DNA from 4 places in the Methylomonas defluvii genome. Region 3 is predicted to be linked to each of the others. Evidence: riboswitches for the same ligand, from Rfam matches in the RefSeq annotation. Region 3 holds a riboswitch; each other region holds the start of a gene.
The links. A riboswitch is a leader RNA that binds a small molecule or an ion and turns the genes downstream of it on or off. The one in region 3 is predicted to bind cyclic di-GMP.
Positions count from the first base shown of each region.

Region 1: linked by a shared signal. The riboswitch ahead of QLH52_RS22255 (hypothetical protein) and the one ahead of QLH52_RS13320 (hypothetical protein) in region 3 are both predicted to bind cyclic di-GMP.
Region 2: linked by a shared signal. The riboswitch ahead of QLH52_RS14405 (hypothetical protein) and the one ahead of QLH52_RS13320 (hypothetical protein) in region 3 are both predicted to bind cyclic di-GMP.
Region 4: linked by a shared signal. The riboswitch ahead of QLH52_RS19155 (hypothetical protein) and the one ahead of QLH52_RS13320 (hypothetical protein) in region 3 are both predicted to bind cyclic di-GMP.

Region 1 covers NZ_JAXARY010000030.1:24,129-28,271, forward strand. The annotation lists gene QLH52_RS22250 (hypothetical protein) at 1-459, opposite strand, end outside; gene QLH52_RS22255 (hypothetical protein) at 656-1,405, opposite strand; cyclic di-GMP riboswitch class I at 1,832-1,906, opposite strand; partial or broken gene QLH52_RS22260 (IS5/IS1182 family transposase) at 2,389-2,493, shown strand; gene QLH52_RS22265 (hypothetical protein) at 2,606-2,989, shown strand; partial or broken gene QLH52_RS22270 (XdhC family protein) at 3,154-3,447, shown strand; gene QLH52_RS22275 (nucleotidyltransferase family protein) at 3,428-4,030, shown strand; gene QLH52_RS22280 (M15 family metallopeptidase) at 4,034-4,143, shown strand, end outside.
Region 2 covers NZ_JAXARY010000013.1:31,750-35,892, reverse strand. The annotation lists gene QLH52_RS14415 (tetratricopeptide repeat-containing sulfotransferase family protein) at 1-141, shown strand, start outside; gene QLH52_RS14410 (hypothetical protein) at 337-1,104, opposite strand; gene QLH52_RS14405 (hypothetical protein) at 1,204-2,316, opposite strand; cyclic di-GMP riboswitch class I at 2,417-2,501, opposite strand; gene QLH52_RS14400 (hypothetical protein) at 2,879-3,154, shown strand; gene QLH52_RS14395 (ATP-binding protein) at 3,424-4,143, shown strand, end outside.
Region 3 covers NZ_JAXARY010000011.1:124,800-128,942, reverse strand. The annotation lists gene QLH52_RS13330 (hypothetical protein) at 1-330, opposite strand, end outside; gene QLH52_RS13325 (hypothetical protein) at 327-992, opposite strand; gene QLH52_RS13320 (hypothetical protein) at 1,312-2,100, opposite strand; cyclic di-GMP riboswitch class I at 2,170-2,248, opposite strand; gene QLH52_RS13315 (TonB-dependent siderophore receptor) at 2,327-4,143, opposite strand, start outside.
Region 4 covers NZ_JAXARY010000021.1:13,217-17,359, reverse strand. The annotation lists gene QLH52_RS19160 (hypothetical protein) at 1-931, opposite strand, end outside; gene QLH52_RS19155 (hypothetical protein) at 1,032-1,823, opposite strand; cyclic di-GMP riboswitch class I at 1,863-1,941, opposite strand; gene QLH52_RS19150 (type II secretion system protein M) at 2,638-3,153, opposite strand; gene gspL (type II secretion system protein GspL) at 3,134-4,143, opposite strand, start outside.

The DNA of each region.
Region 1 (4,143 bases), on a different contig from region 3:
GTAGCCCAGGGTTTCGACAATGCCGTCCGCGCCGGTTGCCCACATAATGCCTGGATCGCCGGCTTGGCCGACCGAGTTAAATTTGTGAATTTGGCCGGTTAGCTCAGCCGGTGTATCGACGCCGACCGTTTCACCCGAATAAGCCACATTGGTTCTGAAAATTGAAAAGGCCGGAAAGTTTGCGGCGGACGAACGCGCGTCGACAGTCACGGATTGGGCTGATGAGCTCAAATAGAAGTTGGTAAATGCACCTTGCATGCCCCAACCATCATTGGACAGAGACGGATTGCCCGCGAAGCCCAAATTGCTGGAATTAAAACTAGGGTTTGAGATGCTGGTGCCCAGCTCGAGAGTGTTATCGGCGCCTGACCAAGCCGCCGTCGCAGGTTGAGCAACGGCAAGGGTTAGCGCGGCGGACGATAGGGTGATTTTAAAAATAGTTTGTAAATCGATGTTCATTTTTGAGTGTCTCCAATATCTACCACATCGTTGTTTACGATTGTGGTAGATTTAAGTTGCTGTTTAATTTGGATTTGTCTGAGTATTTCGGGCCTGGCAGCCAAAAGATAGACATCTCCAAAGGGTTTAGACATGCATTGCGAGGGGTGAGTCGACAGCTGATGTCGGCTGACCTTTTCGCTCTTGTTTGCCGGGGTTACGCGGTGCGGCGTTTGCCTAATACACTGAATCCCATTAATGCAGAACCGAACAACCAAACGGCCCCTGGCACCGGCACTGCGCTAACACCCTCGCCGGTGATGGTCAAAGGCAGGCTGGCTCCGGTGACGTAGTCGGTGGCGGTCAGGGTAATTTGATAATCGAAATGATCCTGACCGGTGGCGCCCGTTATCGGGTTGACGCCGGTCGCACCGGTGATGGTGTCGCCCTTGTTGAAGCCCAGCACAGCTTCTTCGATGGTTAGAGAGTAATCGCCAAAAGCAATAATGTAATTGCCCACGTCCAATGCAGTAGCCAGGTAGGAGTCTCGGCTCAACAAGCTGCCATCGGCCCATCCGCCGGTATTGCCGGGTATGGTGTAAGCTGGGCTGTCGTCGCCGCTGACGATTTCGGTAGTCAGTGAGACTGTGTCCTGAAAAATGCGGAATTGGCTATCTGCCAGTGTCAGTTCGCCGTCGCCGTTTATATCGACATACGCGCCGGGATGCGCGCCCCAGCCCGCTGCGTAGCCTTCATTCGCCAGGACATCGATTATCACATTGGCAGCTGATGACAAGGAGAACGAGTAGAAATCGATTGTGGTGCCGGCGCCGTGAACCGGGTCGACGGTTTTATAGATGGTGCCGTTTACGGTCTCGGCTTGTACATTGCCGAGGCCTAAAAGTGAAATAGCAAGTGTTGCAGCGACCTTTTTCAAGGCAGGCGCATGTTTCGTGTTAACAGACATATTTCAATTCCTTTCATAGTAAGACGAAGATTTTTACCGGTAGGTTTTACCGGCGACATTCAATGTTTCGCAATTCCCTTTGCGAGTCGTTGCCTAACGCACCTGCGCCGGATGCCGCGATGTCAGCCTCTTACTTTCCGGTCCTTTGCGTACGGTAAGTGCTGGGCCGATGGCTTCCCGCGCAATTTGAACAGCCTTAAAACCGCTATGTATTTCAATATTCCTGAATTGATCACGCTACGCTATGGTTGCGAGAGAGACCGTCCAAAGAGTTTTAAATACCGGGCTTGCTTGCGTAGTGAGTTAAACAACGGGTTTAGCTAATCAGGTGATACAACAAACTATTCCTGACCAGTGAGCGAGCGCTATGGGTAGTTGTCGGTGTATGAATCTCGACCGGCTAGACCCTTCTCTTACCCGCTCATAAGAGGCAGCTCGACTATCTGAATCAGATCCGCAGCTTTCCGGCCCCGCCTTGCGACGAGTGTGGCGACTTGGTGGCTGCGCCCAGGTGGGTGCAGCACTATTTATAAAGCAAAACATGCGCCAAAATATATTTGAGCAAGGGTTGCTAGTGTTTTTCTATGGTTATGTTCATATAAAACAATGCGATAGGCTGTTTTGTTTGATAGGGTGGAGTAGTAATAAGTGTGGCGGTTTTCTGGGGTTTTAGATGGCTATAACGCTATGCAGAGTGTGTTATTTCGCGTATTGTGGGTTATATCCCTTATTTTTTTTAAGAGATTATGGCGGCAGCTTTGAGTTTGCGCCGTAAGGGTAAAAGTCATCAGTTTGGGTAGTGATATACCAAGCTGGGTGCTTAAAAATCAGGGTGCTGGAACGAACTCCGAAATAATAATCCAACATTCTCATGCGTATCATGACTTCGTCGGCAATCGACGACCGGCCTCGCCAGAGCTTTAGTCATCTGTCAATTGTCGATGAAAATCACTCAGCCCCAGAAAAAGGTTGATTCCTCTAATCGCCTTTGCCATCAGGTGGAGAAGGCTTTTTTGCATTTAAGGCGATGGCATGGCATAGCTACTGGTTAAGCTAAAAACATCGCTTGGTTCTTGGTAGCCTTGTAGTTACGCGGTATTGCGCTTTGGGCGGCTGTGTTATGACGACACTATCCAATATTTCCAACACAAAATTTTCAAACTTAAATTAAGATGCCCGACACTTTCACCGAGGATACATATGAATAAAACCGATGCCATTTTGAACAAGGGTCAGAAGCTCTATGAAGACGATGCCTACATTTTGTTGTGGACGAAATTTTTTGGCCTGAGCCTGCTGGCGCTGACCTCTTACTATGTCTACGATAAACAAAAGCAGCGTCTGATCAAGCTCATGAGTAGAGAAAAAACCTATCTGATGAGCATCAGTTACTACCTCACCCACGATTATGGTTTTACCCCGACAATGGTGTTGGAAGGTATCAGTTTATTTAAGGATATTTCGGCGGCAATTGCCGACAGAGGCGGCGAGACCTGGAAGACCTTCTTTGCGGAAACCGCCAAAGATAAAGCCAGGACGTATGCGGTCCGGGGCATCCGTAAGGATAAAAAAGCCAAGGCTTGAGTTTCCACACCTTATGCATTTTGTGCTAGGAGGCCGTCAATAAGTCGCGGACAAAACCCTAATCAGTTTTTAACTGCTCGAGCGGCAATCTCTTTATAGGAATAGTCAGTGCAGGAATCATCCACTAAAAAACGCACGCCAATTTTTGGCAACAAACCTTTGGCTCGACCTACCAAAAGGCCGGCGCGCGCATGTTGATTACCCAAACCGGCGAGTTGGTCGGTTTGCTGGGTCCGGCGCGTCGCAAACAACGGTTACTGCAAAGTCTGGGCGACAACACGGCACTGATAGTCGAACGGGTATTCCGCCCGTTCGGTTTGGACATCGGCGCGCAACCTCCGGAAGAGATTGTCTTGTCCATCGTGACCGGCATCCAGTCCCCGTTCAACGGCCGTAGCGGCTGGCAATTGGGGAAAGAGCCGGTTGCGATTAAAAAACATGCCTGCCACCATGGATAATGTGCATGCCGTCATCCTGGCGGCCGGTGCCTCCAGCCGGATGGGCAGCCCCAAGCAATTACTGATTTGGCAGGAGCGTCCATTACTGGCGCATGCGCTTGCCAATGCGCAAGCCGTGTTGGCGGAGCGGACGGTGGTGGTATTGGGCGCAAATGCTGAGGCGATAAAAGCCGCAGTCGATTTGAGCGGCAGTAAGGTGGTATTGAATACGAGTTGGGCGGACGGGATGGCCGGTTCGATTCGGGCTGGTATCCAGGCTGTGCCGGACACGGCTAGCGCGGTATTGTTGATGCTCTGTGATCAACCCTTGATTAGCGCCGCGCATCTGCAAAGTTTGCTTAGCGCTTGGCAAAACGCGCCGGAGCGCATCGTCGTCAGTCAGTATGCGGAGTCGTTTGGCGTGCCGGCCGTGTTTCCGGCTGCTTATTTTGCCCAGCTAGCCAGCTTGACCGGCGACCGGGGAGCCAAGCCCTTGTTACTACGCTTCGAAGACTCACTGGTAAAAGTGCCGTTGCTGGAAGCGGAACTGGATGTCGACACCACGAGCGATTACCAGCGCTTGCATGCACTCAATGAGATGTAGCCCATGATTGCCCAACCGCTTGACGCCTACTTACAGCGTATTCGCGAGCTATTCATCGAACTAGGCATTCCGGAAGAACTGCCGGCAGCTAGAGGTTTGGCATTATGCCGCGA
Region 2 (4,143 bases), on a different contig from region 3:
TACATTGCCACGCCGAGTTTTGCCGCTGTCGCTCAGCCGATTTATTCGCGCTCGGTGGCGCGTTGGCAGCACTATGAAAAGTTTTACGAACCCGTATTACCGATTTTAGCGCCGTATATCGATGCGTTCAGTTACGAATGAAGCGAATGGGCAGGGTTGTTCAAGCTTTTTGATCAAGTAGACTACGATCAAACGGCTGTAAAAATGGAGCTTCCGTGCCCCCGGTCATCCTTGACCGAAACCGATCCAATTTCTTGCTGATTAACCTGGCCCTTGATCACACTGGTAATTAAGGGCGCCGGGTTAAAAATCAGCTTTAAGTGACATAGATACGTCTCAGACGTTTTCTGTGGTTTTGCGTTTGCCGAAACCGACTAAGCCGGCCATCGCGCTACCGAACAGCCAAACCGCACCGGGTACGGGTACCGGTGATGCGGCGGCGGAGATGGTAGCGGTATAGGCCAGATTGGCGCCGCCTACCGTGCCGTCGTAACCACCCAAAATCAGTGTGTAAGTACCGGCAGTCAGGAAACGGGTCAGCGTCGCGCTGGCGGTGGTGCCTTGAGTGGCTGCAAAGGCCCAGGCGTTTGCGTCAACCAAAGCCAGCGTTGTGCCAAGTGGGCTGGCAGCCATGGGATTCAGAGCACCGTTGTTCAGGTATTCTTGATGACGACTGCTGCTACCCGCGGTATCCCAGCCGCTCCACAAACCAAAAGCCGGGCGCAGATTGGAGCCGTCCGACGATACGGTGATGGTCACTTCCGCATCGGCATGCAATTCAAACAAACCGTAATCGGCGGTATGCCCCCAGTTTGTCGCGCCGTCTTTATAAGCTTTGGCGCCCATGCCTATGCCGTGGCCGCTGGCGGTTTGCGAGTTGGCAACGCCGCCGTCATTGTGGATCATCGCTACCCAGGTGGCGGGCAAATTGCCAATATATCCTGGATCGCCGGCCGACCATGGGCCTGCGGCAGAACCGTCCGGTAAGGGATCTCCGGAAGCCAAATTGTAGGTTACGTGAGCGCTAGCCATGCCGCTGATCGACATTAACGCGCCCATGGCGCCGGCTAATGCTAGTTTCTTAAAGGTTAAGTTTGCTGTCATTTTGGATCTCTATTGAATCAAATATATGAGCTAAAGCCTGTTGTTAAACAGCGCTTGGTGAGGGGATTGCCGTAGTTTGGCGGCAATCCCGCTGGGTAATTAAGCCGCTAGTGCTTGTTTGCGGCGGCCGAAACCGATCAAGCCGGCCATCGCGCTGCCGAACAGCCAGACTGCGCCTGGAACAGGCACTGCCGAAGTGGTAACCAGTACGTCGTAGGTCACGCCATCGAGCGCGCCGCCACCGTGCGCGCCGACCACCAAGGTATAAAAGCCATTGGTGTGCAGCCCGGGTGTGCCTGTGGCATTCCACTCGGCTTGGTCGAACACAAACGAGTAGAACAAGGTGTCGGAAGTGCTGCTCATGCTGGCTGTCCAGATAGCTTCGCCCAAGCTTGAGCCTTGCAGGCCCGTTTCGCCGATTGTGGCAGCCGCGTTACGGTCAGATGTGGAACTGCTGTCCACATTGCGATACAGGGCCACGTCCAATAAGCCGTTAAATTGGCTGTAATCGGCGTCGTTTTTCACCGTAATGGTGGTTTTGATATTGCCCGCGCTGGCGCAGTTAGCGCTTGCTGTGTTTGCGCCGCAGCTAATATGAATCAAGCCGTAGTCCAGTCCCAGGCCGGTTGAAGCTGAATTGCCTGCTACCGCCAAGTAAGGATGGTCGCCATCAGCCGGTAGGTCGGCCATGATGGTGCCCCAGGTGGCGGCGTTGGTGCCGCCGTTTTTGTCCGAGTAAGCTTTCCACAAGCTACCGATAGTGTTGGTGCCGAAGCTAGGGTTTGAGTTAATAAGATTTGCTGTCAGTGCGCCATCGTTGTCTGTAGCGCTGGAGCCGGTATGTAATTCGCGTTTGGTGAAACCTGTAGCTGTTGTATGCTGACCTGAATACCACATATAGGGCAGGTTGCCTGCTACTTCTGTGGCTGTCTCAGCCGCGGTACCTGTGCCCGGAATTAAGGTGTTCGCGTTTAAGTCGCCGACTGTATAAACGTTGGTACCGTTGGCGACTCTATTGGTGCCGTTGGAGTTTGCAGATACACCGTCTGTACCGTTGATGCTGTTGGCGATGCCGAAGCCGATGGCGGAGTTACCGGAGGCTACTGTGCCCGCGCCGGTCAGGTTGTAGTAAGAGTGCGCGAACGCTTGGCTGGAAACAGCCGCCAGGCCAGTTGTCAAAATAGCTGCTATAGCCGTTTTATGAAAGATCATGATCGTCCTCTTTTGTTATTGGAATTAAAGGTAACAGCGAAACTGACAAAACTTGACCAACAGCAGCGAGCCAAACTTTGCCCTCGCCCATGGCGCGCATGGGGGCAATCCGGCCTTCTTTAAATCGTTTTTTAAGAACCGTGATTTTCCGGCCCCGCCTCACGACGGGTGTGGCAATGCTTGCTTTCAGAGATTTGCTCATTCCGCCAGCGGCAGACATGGCAGGGATAGAGACCTACTAACCGCTTTTCGGAAAGCAAACCACGAAGCAAGTACACTAGTTACAGCGAATAGCGGGCCAACTTAATAAAATATATAAATATCATTGTATTGCTGCTTATTTTTCCTGGGATGGCATGAGTGAGCGGCTGGCGAAATTCAGCGAAATAGCGCATGCGCTTATTTTAAATAACACAGTTCAATTGTTGGGAGATAATCCCCGCTTGGTGGTGAAGTTTGTTTTGGTGGATTTGATCAGGAATTTCTTTATTTTCTAGTCGTTTATTGTTAGGTTGTTGCGCCGCTAATTGGGTTGGCACGAGATTTTTCTGTGGAGAGATGTATGCAAAAAACCGATAAAACCCCGCTGTGGGTGTTCCTGGCCCTGTCGAGTATAGAAACCCGCAAAGGCGCGTTACTGTTGATCTGGAGTAGTATTGTTTTTACTCTTTACTGTGTGCCTTGGCCGCTCTATTTCGATGGCAACGGTTGGGTTGCCAAATTATTTTTGATCGACGATTGGGAATGGTTTGCGATGATGCTGCCTATGACGTTTTGGTACTGGCTGAGCATGAGGTGGGTGGATAAAAACGGCGGCTGGCGTTTGGCTGGTGCGTGATATGCCGCACTATTTTTTGGGAGGGCATGATTCGTCAGATCGTGACGCTTGTTCCTAAAAGATCAGCTCGTAGATTATCTTTCGATCTTGTAAGCGACTAGCCTAATTCCTTATTTGCCATGGCATGTAGCGGTTGGAGTGAAGGTTGCTATCAAAAATCGATTGAATACTTAGGTGGCCGCCATCCAGGTTTGGTCGGCTTTCCACCTTCTTAAGCAAGCGGCGGTCGTATATCGCTGCGATGCTTTCTTCAATTTAGTGTTGTTTCTATGCTTTCACACATTCTGCCCAAAGCCGAAATATCCATTCGCGAAAACCTGCGTTGGTTATACATTCTTAGAAATTTGATGCTGTTTGCCGTTACGGTGGCGGTGTTTATTGCAGTGAACGGCCTGGGTATTAATTTGCCGCAAAACCAGCTGTGGCTGGCGATTTTTGCGATTTCCATACTTAATCTTTACACCTGGCTACGGCTGAGGACGCCGGAAGAAGTTACCGAGCACGAGATTTTTTCGCAAATATGCATGGATGTACTGGCGTTGGCCTATTTACTTTATTTGACCGGCGGCGCGTCAAACCCGATCATTTGGGTGTTTCTGCTGCCTTTGATTGTAACTGCCATCATGCTGCCGCAGGCTTATGCCTGGAATATGGTGATCATTACCTCCTGCGTGTATACGGTGCTGATTGCCTACAACGTACCCTTGCCGGCTGTCGAGCCGCACATGGCCCATCCGGCGATGACGGAGATGACGCCGGAAATGAGCCTGCAAATGCATTTGATGAACGACAGGCGTTATTTCAATCTGCATGTATTCGGTATGTGGTTTGGTTTTGTGTTTAGCGCCGGCTTAGTCGCCTTTTTTGTGGTCGAACTGTCCAAGACCTTGAAAGAGCGGGAGCGTAATTTAGCGGATGCCCGCGAGAGTGCGCTACGCGACGAGCGCGTGGTGTCCCTGGGCACCTTGGCGGCCAGCGCCGCGCATGAT
Region 3 (4,143 bases):
GCTGAATTGCAACCCGGTTGCCGGAATTTCATCGGCCACCAGATCGTATAAATCCGGCGTATTGCCGTCGCGCAACTGTACAAATGTTTTCGATGCGGCCGAAGCATCGTAAAACTCTTCCAGATAAATGGAAGGCCGGCAGCAAATCGGAAAGTCGGCGGTGGGCGTGTCCGGATAGTCATTCACATCGACGCTGGCGATTAACGCATCGCGGTTTAGGTTAAGGACCAGCGCACCGCCGCTGACTGTAGCGGCTTGAACTTGGCTGATCGACAATACACCGAGAACGGCTAATAGCCAGGTGGATGATCGATGATTATTGATTTTCATAATGTCACACTCCTTGAAAGATATGGCTTACGGCCTATGCCGATAAAACCCAATAAGCCGCTAGCGAATAGCCAGACCGCAGCGGGTAGCGGCACCGCCGACACCTGTCCGCAACCGGCATAGGCACCCGTGCCCAAACAGAAACTGCCGACATCAACCAGTTGCGCGCCTTGCAACATGCCGGCGTTTTCCGGCGACATCAGTAAATCGCCACTCAACTGCCAGTTTCCGGCGTTGCTAAAGCTCAGGCTTAGGTTGTTTAAGTCGTACACCGCCATCGTGAAATAAATGTTATTGGCTAGGTACCAGCCGGTGCGGCCCAAAGTTTGCCGGTCGGCATCGTAGCGTAGCGAAAAATCGCCGTTGACCAAGCCGGCTCCAGTCGGCGGCCAGTTCGGCGCATAAAAACCCTGCACGCCTGTCATGCCCACTTGTGCCCCGGCCACGCCGGCCAGCGTGATGGTATCGATGGCAAAATCGGCTGATGTGGCTTTGACGTAACGCTGGCTGGCTTGCGGACTAGGATCGTTACCGATAGCCGTCAACTCAAACACCTGATTGAGTCCGGAAATCTCGGTGGTATTGAGTTGGCTAAGCAAATGGTCGCCGGTATTGGCCGGATTATCAGCATTGGACGTTGCCGTACTCCAAAACGTCGACAAGTAATAGCCCCCAGCGCATTCCGGTCCAGGTTCATCGTAAACGTACCGCCGGAAGGTGCATTCAATAGCGTGGCCTCAGCGCTTGCTGAGGCAATTCCCATACCGATGGCTAGCATCGCCCGCACGACCAAAGCGGGATAGCCACAGTTTTTGTTGATCTTCATAAAATCCCTATCAGCGGATGGTCAGAATAAGCCCTCTCCCTGCCTGAATACACAAGCGGCCGTAGTCGGCGGCATGCAGGCACGAAGAGGAATTTGTTGCCGAAAGTCCGGGCCCGAAGCGAATCTTGCCGACCGCTCCAAGCCCATGTTGCGCGTTAAGCCGCGACCGAGGCTTTTCTACGACTTGCACCCAGCAAGCCCAGCAGCCCGCTGCCGAACATCCAGACCGCCGCCGGTACCGGTACCGCCGATGGCGCCGTACTGGGAGCCAGGCTAAAAGTACCGACCACGGCATTGGTATTGGCGCCAACCAAACCGGCCCACAAACCGGTCCATTGCAAGTCGCCGCTCAGTAGTAATTCGCCATTGCCGTTCAGCGACTCGGAGACGTTGGTCAGCTTCAAGAAATTTTGGTAGCCAAAACCGGTATCGTAGGTTTTGATATTCCAGGTGCTTCCGGTTTTTACCAGGCTAAAGTCGTAGGGCGTCAAAATGCCGCTGCCGCCTTGGCTGGTCAACAACCAGGCGCCACTCAGACCGATTTGACCGACCGAGGTATTGCCGGCGTCCATCGTCGTGGCTTGTTCGGTACGGCCATAGGGACCAGCAGCCGGATAGCTGTTGGTCGTGGTGTTGGCATTAACCGCAAACGACATCGCGGTGCTGGCGGTTGCCGATAGCGTCGTTCCGCCCGTGGTTGCACCGGTGATACCCAATAAATTATCGCTGGCGCCCCAATGTTTCGCGACAATCCAGCCATTCGGATACCCGCTGCCGACATTGACCGATGCCGCTGCAAAAGCCGCATTGTTGATGGTGATGGTGGCATCACCGGTGACTTGTGCGGCGCTGGCAGTAGCAGGCGCCAAAGCGGCGGCCAATGCGCTGAAGGCGAGCAGGCTGGCGCTTACCAGTTGAGTGCGGTTGTAATGCAAGATTGTCATTTTTTATTCCTTAATAGTACGGTTAAAGTTAATCCGCAAATTGCGACCCGGAGTATGGGTCTTTAACTTGCAGGTAACCCGGCTGTCTTAATCTCCAAGACCCGTGGCTTTCCGGCTCCGTCTCGCGGCGGATGTGGCATGTTTGTCGCGGTCCTTACGACATCACTCTAAATCCCTGAGTGAGGTGCTCCTGAAAAACTCCTGTGGCAAATAGCTAAAGACGGCATCAATATTTGATTGAAAAACTCAGAAACCCGGCGCGGCCGGGCGCCGGCGCCACCCGGCCCTCGAAATAGCCATAGGGCTGAAAATAATCCTCATCGCTGAGATTCTTGACCGTGGCCGCCCATTGGAAACGCCCGGTTTCGTAAGCCAACGCCGCGTCGAAGCTGTGGTAGCCGGCGGTTTTAAAGCGATTGTTATTGGATAAATAAGCGCCGGCGCGGGCGTACACGCCGAAACCCAAGCTAAAACCTTGCAACTCATCTTGCTGAAAACGGTAATGCGCCCAGAGCCGCCCGGCATCCTCCGGAACTTGAGCCAAGCGATTGCCGGCAGCCACCCCGGCTTTGTCGTCCATGAAGCGGGCGTCGGTATGCGCATAGTTAGCCAGCACGCTGAAGCCCTCGACCGGTTGCCAGAGCAAATCCATTTCGATACCGCGCGAGCGTTGCTGCCCTGCCGCGACCGAACGCCGCAGGAAATCGCTACTGTCGGTGACCGCGACCTGGCTACGCTCAATTTGGTACAGCGCCAGTTGGCCGCTGAATTGATTCGCAAAATTGAACTTCAAGCCGGTTTCCAGATGATTCGACAATTCCGGCGCCGGCGTATCGACGAAATTGACAAACGGTTGGCCGCGCATGCCTTCGCTGTAGGAAACAAACCAGGAAACCTCCTCGTTCAGATCGATCACGCCGCCGAGGCGCGGCAACCATTTCAGCGTATCCGTTGTCTCGTGCACACCGGTTTGCGCATTATTAAAATCGATGCCAACCTTGCCCAGCCTAAGACCGGACAGCCAATGCAAACGCCGGTACAGCGTGCTTTGCCACTGCAGGTAAGCGCCGTAAGTGAGGTTTTCGATGAACTGATTTTCCTGGCCAGGACCGGGTACGGCATAAGGGGAGTCAAATATCGGTGCCCGCAAATCGACCGTACCAACACCAAAACCCAAGGCGCCGAAATCGCCCTCGATAAAGCCGGCATCTTGCAAACGACTGTAATCAGCGCCCAACAAAAGATTGTTTTCGCTGGGACCCAACTTAAATTTGCCCTGTAAATTGCCCAATACGCTACGTTCATGCTGTTCTTGAAACAATTCGGCATTCACCAATGCCCAGCTCGATACCGGCAGTAAAGGCCGGTCCGCGATCAGGCCATCGCTTCCGAACAAGGTCTGAATTTTCTCGTCGAATTTAGCCTGCGCATAGCGCGCCTTCAGGTTTAAGTGCCAGCTCCGGGTGAGCTGCCGGTCCAGCGTCGCCCATACCGCATCGGCATCCGAATGGCTATCGGGCAGATTGGCCGGCCCCGGGAACAAGTCGGGCCGGGTAGCAAAATCGCCGGCGATGCTGCCGGTGGCGGGCAAGCCCTGGTACTCCGGTTGCTGCCAACGCGACAGTTTGGCTTGGATCGTCAAACGGGTTTGGTCGTTATCGGTCAGCGTCAGGGCCGGGTTAAGGTTAAAACGCTGCGTTTCGATTATGTCGATGTTATGTCTGGCGTTGGTATATTCGCCGGTCATGCGCAACAAAATATTGGCGTTTAGCGGTTGATTGATATCGAAATACGGCTGATAAAAGCTGTGGCTGCCGATTCTAAAACCCGCTTCGCCGAAGGCTTTGGCCTGCGGCAATTTGGCAAGCAGATTCACCACCCCGCCCACCGGGGAGCCCGAGCCACCGCTGTAGAGCAAGGCGTTAGAACCCTTCAGCACTTCGATTCTGTCGATATTAATAGTGCTTTCCCGGTCACCGGGGTTGTAGTACTGGGTAAAGCCGTCCAGCAGTTGTTCGGAACGAAAACCGCGAATTAAGGTGC
Region 4 (4,143 bases), on a different contig from region 3:
TAACGTACTGTTGCGCGCCGGTACCGGAACCGTCGATACGTTTGCAAAAATGCACTTTAGTATCGTTAGGGGTTACGTTTCTGACAGTGCCGTCGGAATCGGTGTAAGTCAAACCGGCAGTCAAGCTGGTTAAGGCCGTGCCGTTTACTTTAAACTCGGACCATCTTTTGATTTGACCGGAGATCAACTCAGCCACTTGTTGTTTGCTCAAGCTAGGCATACAAGCTTCGGTGTAATCGCCCGGTGCGCAGCTGCCGCCAAAACCGGCCAACAGGTTTTGCGCTCTTTGTAAAGCCACATACAAGTTATCGGAAACCGGCACGCCAAATACCAAGGCCGCCGCAGGCACCACGTTCAGAGCCGCGTCGGCAGCCACTGGATCAACCGCAGAAGCGTTTGAAGGTTTGTTTGGGCCAACAAACAATTTTGGCTCAACATCGGAAATACCGGCATCGGACAGCACGTTGGTCAGGTTAGCGCCGCTGGCGTTGCAAAACCAAGTGTTGGTCGCGCCTTGTTGCGTGCAGTTACCGTTGTCGATACGCATCGCCGCAATCGCCACGCCGTCGATCAGCGGGTTAACGCCTTGCGCAGAACCGCCGGCAGAACGTTTGTGGAACAGGACTTTAGCCGTGGTTGCCGCAGAACCGTTGACGGTCAGGCCGGGTACGTTAGTAGAGTTCAGTGTGCAGAAATAAGCACTATGGTTTTTACCTTCGGAACCCGCTGTACCGTTATCTTTAAATACATCCAAAGTACCGGCGTCGCACAAGTTCACAAACAAGGCAGCCAGGGCTTTGTCTTGCGCGCTAGCGCCGGACATGAAGATTTCGATATCCGGCGTAACGCTTGGCGCATGCGCGGATGCGCCTTGCGAAAAACCTGCCAGAGAAGCCACTGCGATAGCAGCAGACAATAATTGCTTTTTCATTGTATATCTCTCAATGGATTAAATTTAAAGTGTGAGCCGACCCGTTCATGAAGGGGGAACCAGCAAAACAGAATCCGGCCGGCTCAAGCCGCTTACGGAATTAAACCGCCAGCGATTTACGACGAGTGGCGCGCAGTACACCCATCAGACCGGCGCCGAACATCCAAACCGCAGCAGGTAGTGGCACAGCAGCAGGCGCAGCGGTATAGGTCAAAGAACCGACGTTGCCGTTGATTGCGAAATTCCATACGCCTGGGAAAGTGACTAATTCGCCGGTGTCGAAGTCATCGGCATTGGCTCTTTCGCGAACAAAAGACAATGCTGTGCCTAACTGACCTTGCGCGGTAAATGGCAAGGCAGTTTGGAAATCGTTACCGTAAACAGCTGTGTATCCTTGCTGGCCGACAGTTTTGAAGGTACTCAAGTTGTTGCTGTTAGCATCTTGAGTTTGGATATAGCTGACCAAATCATTCCATTTACCCATCGTGTTGCTAATGTCTGGAGCGTTCGCGTCGATGCTGGATGGTGAAGGCACTACAGAAGTGGTGTAAAAACCAAATTTAGCTAAGTCGGTCAATTCATTCAATACACCATGACCACCAGAAACACCCCAGGCAACGTTGTTGCCGGCAGTGTAAGCAGCAGCGAACGATTGGAAGTTGTTGTCGCTCAGTGTGAATGACAATGGTTGGCTAGGATTAGCCAAAAATTGTTCAACAGTGATGCCCAAATCCAGCGTGTAAGAGTTTTGTGCTGTGTAGTTAACCAGGTTAAACAAAAACTCACTACCGTCTGCTGTTGCATCGCCGATAGCTTGGATACGCGCTTCCGCGGCGCCTGAAGCGGCCGCTGCCAATACTGCAACTGCCAACAATTTTTTAGACAATTTCATTTTTAAAACCTCATGTTTAAATTTCGATTAATGACATAAGGTGACAGCCCAGCCGTCTTGACCTGCAAGACCCGTGACTTTCCGTCCCCGCTTCACAACGAGTTTGGCTTTTACACGCTTTAGATTGCACTCGACACCATCTAACATCCTGACAGCGCCGCTTTGTTGCCCCCGCTACCATGTTCCGCCTAGCCTCCTCCCTATCCTCTTCCTTCGCCGCTCCTTGTTCGTGCCGTCCATGTTCCCTAGTTGCTCCCGAATCTTTGCTGAACGGCCGTTCCTCAACCCCTCAACTTGGCGCGAATTATTCCAGAGCAATAGCGGCGTTTCGGTTACAGCATTGTTAAATTAACGTGACATGTAATACATCTGTATTACAAAGCCGGCCGCTAACACGAAAATTCAGCGGATGACCGGGCGGGAGGGAGTGATGAAATCTAAGATTCTATTTGCGGGGGTCGCATCAGTGCGATTCAGTTAAGGAAGAAACCCCTTTTCCTCCGGGAGAAGCTGGGAATGCGGGAATCAAATAAACTATTTTCGGTGTAGCCTAGGTATTAGTGGCCGCTAGCTCTCGACGGCAAGGGCCTTGCTGACTATTGAGCAAGTTAGTTAAACCCAAAAAGTCCGTCATGCCGCCGGGATAAGGGCGTCCGGTGCCATGGATGGCAAGCTTCGAACTCTGCGTGCGCTGAACACGGCATTCCCCGACAAGCAAACGCCTTGCGACCGCTTCACCAATCGATTGGGAACACTGGGCTCCCGCCTGCGCGGGAGCGACGGACGTTAAAGGCCAGGCTAATATGAAGGCGGGCTAAACAACGCCCAACAAGACTTTGGCGTTAACGATACCGTCCGCATCGGCCGGTTTTTCCACATCGATTTGCAGCACTTGCAAGCGGTGTTTGGTTTCCAAAATTGTCAACCATGACATCAGTCGGTCGAAGGCCAGATTTTCCAGCCAGACGCTGACTTTGTCCTCGCCTTCCGGTGACAGATGTTTGATCGCCGGTTTTATATCCAGCTGTTGGCTGCTGAAATCGACTAACGCCAGCGGCGATTGATTACCGCCATCCACTGCCGGCGTATCAACCGCGGCTTGTTGCCGCAAAGCCGCCGCTTCGTTGCCGACTTGTTGTAAATAGCTATAGATTTGCCTTTGCGCCTGGATTTTTAGCGTCAGCAAGCGGCTTTGTTCAGCAATTGGTTGGTAAAACAGCAGGTATGCGCCATACACCAGTACGACCAATAAACCGCCCAGCCCCAGCACTCGCTCTCTGGGTGATAGTTCAGCAAAACGCTGGGTTAAGTCATTTTTCGCGAATCTCAAGTTGCGCCTCCACGCCGTTTGCGCCGCTGTCGGCCGATTGAATTTTGACCTGCATGCTGCTTTGCAACTGCTGTTTAAATTGCTCCAGCTGGCCGATGTCTTCGGCAACCACATGCAACTGCAAACCTCCGTTCAGAAAATTGAGTTTTTTCAAATGCACAGCCGGCGTGTCTTTTAATACCAAGCCTGACCGGTAAAACAAGCGCATGAAACCGCTACCGATGACATCGTGTTGTTTTCTGAGCTGCGCCAATTGTTGCTCGGCTTGGGCTTTGACATTGACGATGCGCTTAACCTCGGGAAAGGTCTGTTTGAACAAGGCTTGGGTTTTAGCTTCCCACTCGCTCAGCTCGGCTTGCTGTTGCCAGTAGGTGTGCAATAAGGCGTAGCTCTGCACCGCCAAGGCCACCGCCAAAATAATGGCCGCTGGCAGCCACTGTTGCCAGCGGCCTACTTGCCGGCTGCTGGCGGCATAGGCACCGCTCAACAAATTCAGCTCAGCCGGCAATAATTCGACGGCACTCGCCATGAATGGCAAAAGCTTTGCTATGACTGTTTCCAAACCTTCAATTGCCAAACCATCCGGCAGCTTGATGTCTTCGCTGGCTTTGCATAGCAGCAAAGTCTGGCAATCGACACCTTCGGCACAGGCTTTTTCCAACAGTTGCGGCAGAAATTGCGCATCCACGCCGCCGCCCAAATAGGCAGCGCTGCGCAAAATAGCGTTGCTGTCGTCGAGCAACAAAGTCGTTTGTCCAAGCTGATACGGCAGGCATAAGGTTTCCGGATACGCAGCTGCCAGCTCTAAACCGGCTTCGCGAAACGGAGTAAGCAGCGCCGCTAATGTGTCGTGCGTAATCGCCGCTACGGCGAGTTTATCCCGGTCCTGCTTTAACCAAACCAGATGATAATTTTCCACGTCCTCGGCCAACAGGTCTTCCAAGGCAAACGGCAAGGCTTTTTTCAGTTGCGCGGTGGTTTTAACCGCCA